One region of the Exiguobacterium sp. SH3S3 genome, then DNA from elsewhere that is predicted to be linked to it. Evidence: a T-box and tRNA genes for the amino acid it is inferred to sense, from the RefSeq annotation. Region 1 holds a T-box; the other holds one or more tRNA genes.

Region 1 (2,408 bases):
ACTGTTCGATCAATGACTTGAACGCGTCTTGGCGCCCTTTTTGGATCATCAACCGCTTAATAAAGAACGTGAGGGCGGCCGCGATGCTACTGACGACGAGCAAGTTCGTCTCACGGAAGAACGACGCGGCAAGGATGAAGACGAAACTGACGATGTACGTGTAAAAAGCGATATTCAGAAAATCACGGACTGGGATATCGACGCGGAACCACCAGCCGACTTGATACTTTTGAACGACCGTGTTCAAAATGATGGCGCTGATCAGACCGATGAGCGGGACGAACGAATCCTGCGAATAGAAGCCAAGACCGGTCTCACCGCCGAGTGCCAAGTAAACACTTGCCGGGATGGCGATTTCTAAAAATGACGTGATCGCGTTCCAAGGATAAGTGAACCGGAAGCGGCGGAGCGCGACGCGCGGTTTTAAGTTGGCGAACTGAAAGACGAGGAGTCCGATTTGGTTGACGAGGAGCGCCGTCTCAAAATCAAAGAATAAAAAGATGATGAGGACGATGCTTTCTGAAAACGTGAAATAGACGCCTTTCCGTTCAATCGAGTCCATTTGGAAAATGATGACGAGCAGCGCGATCAAGATGAACGGAAGCGGCTCGATCGCCGGAACATCAAGGACACCGGTTGTAAACAAGGTGATGGTCAGTAAAACGATCAAACTCCAAATGCTCCAACCGAGGACGGACATTTTGCGAAAATGATTCATAGTTCCCTCCTGTGTGGGAAAAGTCTTCTCATATGTATGGTAGGAGATTCGGCACGGTTGCGCCCAAGTCCTGCCTATTCATCATAATGGCTGAATTCTAGCATTGAGTCTACATCAAATATCCTCTATAATGAAGTTGCTTTTCAACCACATAGACGAAAGTCGATGAAAAAGAGAGTAACGATCGTTTAGTCAACAAAGCGACCTAGGGATTGGTGAGAGCCTAGGCTGACAAACATCGCGAAACGCACTTTTGAGATGCTATCCGAAGCGAGTAGGCGTAGCCGGGGGCCCCCCGTTATCACCGTTAAAGTGGTCTGTGTAAAACAGGCAAGAAGAGTGGTACCGCGGGCCAACCCGTCTCTTTGCATCTGTGCAAAGGGCGTTTTTTTTATGACTAGATTTGAAGGAGGAAATTTACATGAGTTATGAACGCAAGTATGCGGAGGCTCTGTCACGTGTCATCGGTGACGAACTCACGCTCGACCAGATTGAGGCATTGATTGAAAAACCAAAACATGAGGCGCACGGGGATCTCGCGTTCCCATGCTTCCAACTCGCCAAGGCGTACCGGAAAGCGCCGGTCATGATTGCGACTGACATCGCTGGTGAATTGAACGACGAACTGTTCACAAAAGTTGAAGCGGCCGGTCCATATGTGAACGTCTTCTTGAGCCGTGACGTCGTCTCGCAGGAAATCATTAACACGGTTCTCGACGAGCAAGCGGATTACGCGACGCATGCGACACGCAACGAGACGATTGTCACGGACTTCTCGTCACCGAACATCGCCAAACCGTTCTCGATGGGACACTTGCGCTCGACGGTCATCGGTAACGCCATCAACCAGATCGCTCGCAAAAACGGCTATAACGTCGTCGGTGTCAACCACCTCGGCGACTGGGGTACACAATTCGGGAAACTCATGGTCGCTTATAAGAAGTGGGGCGATGAGGAAGCGGTCCGGGCAAATCCGATTGCTGAGCTCTTAAAGCTATACGTTCACTTCCATGAAGAAGTGAAAACTCAGCCTGAGCTTGAAGACGAGGGCCGTGCTTGGTTCAAAAAGCTCGAGGACGGTAACGTTGAAGCGACCGAACTGTGGACGTGGTTCCGTGACGAGTCGCTCAAAGAGTTCCAAAAAGTATACGATCTCCTCGGTGTCGAGTTTGACAGCTTACACGGTGAAGCGTTCTACAACGACAAGATGGACCGAATCGTCGCCATGCTCGAAGAGAAGAACCTGCTCGTCGAGAGTGAAGGGGCGATGGTCGTCTCGCTTGAAGACGAGAACTTGCCACCTTGCCTGATCACAAAGAAAGACGGCGCGACGCTTTACGCGACACGCGACTTGGCTGCGGCCGTCTATCGTCATGAGACGTACAACTTCGTCCAAGCGAACTACGTCGTCGGTGGTGAGCAGGCACTCCACTTCAAACAGTTGTTCTCGGTACTCCGCAAGCTCGGTTACGACTTCGTCGACGGCATGCACCACGTGCCGTTCGGCTTGATCTTGCAAGAAGGGAAGAAGATGTCGACACGTAAAGGCCGCATCGTCCTGCTTGAAGAAGTATTGAAAGAAGCGATCGAGAAAGCGCAAGCGAACATCGAACAGAAGAACCCTGAGCTTCCAAACGCAGAGAACGTGGCTCGCATGGTCGGAGTCGGCGCCGTCATCTTCCACGATTTG
Region 2 (2,408 bases), on a different contig from region 1:
GCCAGAATCAACGTCTTCCCACTTCCGGCAACACCACGAATTAGCCTATTTTGATCCCCCAACTGTTTCGCCAAGTTTTCTTGATGTAAATCCATGGCACGAATATTGTGAAGGGAAAGTAGCAACTGGTCTTGATATTGTGCGGGTTTTTTGAACTCGGCACTAATTCTTACTTCGGGGAACAAGTGATATCGAATAGCGTCAATATCATCATGGGTGAGAGGGGTCCGCAGTCGATAGGGGACGGTAAACATATTTAATATTTTTTCGATCAGCACAGTCTCTGAAAAATCATCGTCATCAGGATTTATTTCGTCACGTGTAAAAGAGAATGAAGGGTCAATGACATTATAAAGTCCATGACGTATACATTCATCTTGATTTAGCCTGGTGAACACTACCCCAGAACCGTAAGGGAATTTTAAAGATGATGTGTATTTCCCTTCTGCTTGTATCAAATTTTGATCACGTTTAAGAACATCAACGATATGAAACATATTTTCTCGTGCTTGAACGAAAGGACTTTTTATTTTTTGCTGTTTGCCGTCTGTAGGTGTGATGATCCATTCATCGTTTGTTAATTGAAATAATGTATTACGAGTGTAGTCTTTCACTTCTAGCACTAATAGCCCTAAGTCCGGTCCAATGATTACGAAGTCAGGTCGTCGGCCAAGAATGCTAGGCTCGAAATAGACAATATAGTCATCAGGAAGATAGTGCTTTAACGTACGAAACACTAAGCGCTCTCCTGACGTTGCAGAAGTACGAATTGTTTCAGGAACAGATAAAGCCATCATGTACACCTCAATCACATTTATTTCTTTAAATATACTACATATAGTAATTAATGATATACGATGGATTTTTATTGGTAATAAAACAAAAAAAGACGAAGGCAAATTGCCTTCGTCTTAATAAGTAGATACACCCGGAGAGATTTGAACTCCCGACACCTGGCACCGGAAACCAGTGCTCTATCCCCTGAGCTACGGGTGCATGTTCTCTGACACGATTTATTATACAATTGTTTTTTTGAAAAAGCAATCCTGTTGTTATGTCTTTTTTTGCAAGCGCGTTTGGCGACCATTCGTTACAATTAGAAGTGAGAGGGGTGTGACCGATGCAACGGCAAGAACAGCAACAACTGCAGAAGCTTCAGCTGACACAAGACATGGTCCGGCGTCTGCCGGTTCTTGAGGCGGACCGGGTCGCGCTCGAGTGGCAGCTCGCCCGGTTGGCTAAACGAAACGCGCACGTCACAACGGGCGGTACAGTCGAATGGATTGCGGAGGCGGCGGGCGGTTTTGAAGCACGGCTATTTGAACAGATTGACGAAGGAAGCGGGACCGGGGCCCAAAAGCAGCTTCAAAAACAACTCGTCATGGCGCTCGACCATCGCGGGCTACTGTCGGAGACCGATGCCGTCCTCGCGAAGCGATTCGGTGTTGAGATGACGGACGTCGATCTGGCCCGGCGCGCACTGTTATTTTTAGAGCCGACCGGGATCGGTGCGGCTTCAGAACATGACTGCCAATACCGTCACGCGATCGAGCATGACGATCCACACGTGCTCGACGTGTTCGAGGCGCTTGACGCAAAGGTCGAGCATGTAGCGGACAGGCTCGGGATGACGACCGACGAATACGAGCGAATCAGCCGAATCGTCGCCACGCTCCCGAGGACACCGATATTATATGAAGAAACCGAGCATATTCTGCCCGAACTCGAGGTCGTCGTTCAAGACGGGGAACTCATCACGACGTGGTTCAGCCCGGTGATTGACTTGGACGTCGGTTCGGACCGGGAGGCGAAGTGGTGGCAAGAGACGCTCGCGATGCGCGCAGAGACGCTCCGCTCTGTGTGGGCCGTCATCGAGCGACGCCAGGCGGACTGGCTCCGCGGCCAACTCGTCCTGCATCCGCTCACACGAAAAGAAGTCGCCATCGAGATCGGCAAGCATGAGTCGACGGTCGGCCGCGCGATTCAAGGCAAGTACGCCAAGACCGCTTGCGGCGTGATGGAGTGGCGTCACTTCTTCGTCCGCGCCACGTACCACGGCCAAGCCCCGTTCATGATTAAACGGGCGCTCGCCGAGCTGATCCAACAAGAGACGGCGCCTTTGAGCGACCAGGCGCTCACCGATGAGCTGGCCCGGATCGGCTACACCGTGACGCGGCGGACGGTCGCGAATTATCGTGAGGCGCTAGGTTTTGGCAACTCGCGGGAGCGGGAACGACAGTTATGGAAAGGGGAGACGTGACATGGTACTGACGTTATATCGCCGGGAGAACTGCTCGCTCTGTGAGGAGGCGCTCGTCATGCTCGAATGGCTACAGGAAGATTATCCGTTCGAGCTCGAGCAAATCGACATCACGGGCGACGCGTTGCTTGAAGAAAAATATTTATTT

What was found. A T-box is a leader RNA that pairs with one kind of tRNA and senses whether it is charged. The one in region 1 lies ahead of argS (arginine--tRNA ligase), so its partner is inferred to be a tRNA-Arg.
Region 2: it encodes a tRNA-Arg, which carries the amino acid that the T-box ahead of argS (arginine--tRNA ligase) is inferred to sense. The anticodon was not compared.

Annotation. Positions count from the first base shown of each region.
Region 1 covers NZ_SJUU01000003.1:32,986-35,393, reverse strand. The annotation lists gene EVJ28_RS03545 (GGDEF domain-containing protein) at 1-718, opposite strand, end outside; T-box leader at 875-1,086, shown strand; gene argS (arginine--tRNA ligase) at 1,140-2,408, shown strand, end outside.
Region 2 covers NZ_SJUU01000002.1:272,718-275,125, reverse strand. The annotation lists gene EVJ28_RS03075 (3'-5' exonuclease) at 1-794, opposite strand, end outside; tRNA gene EVJ28_RS03070 (tRNA-Arg) at 924-996, opposite strand; gene EVJ28_RS03065 (RNA polymerase factor sigma-54) at 1,121-2,260, shown strand; gene EVJ28_RS03060 (glutaredoxin family protein) at 2,262-2,408, shown strand, end outside.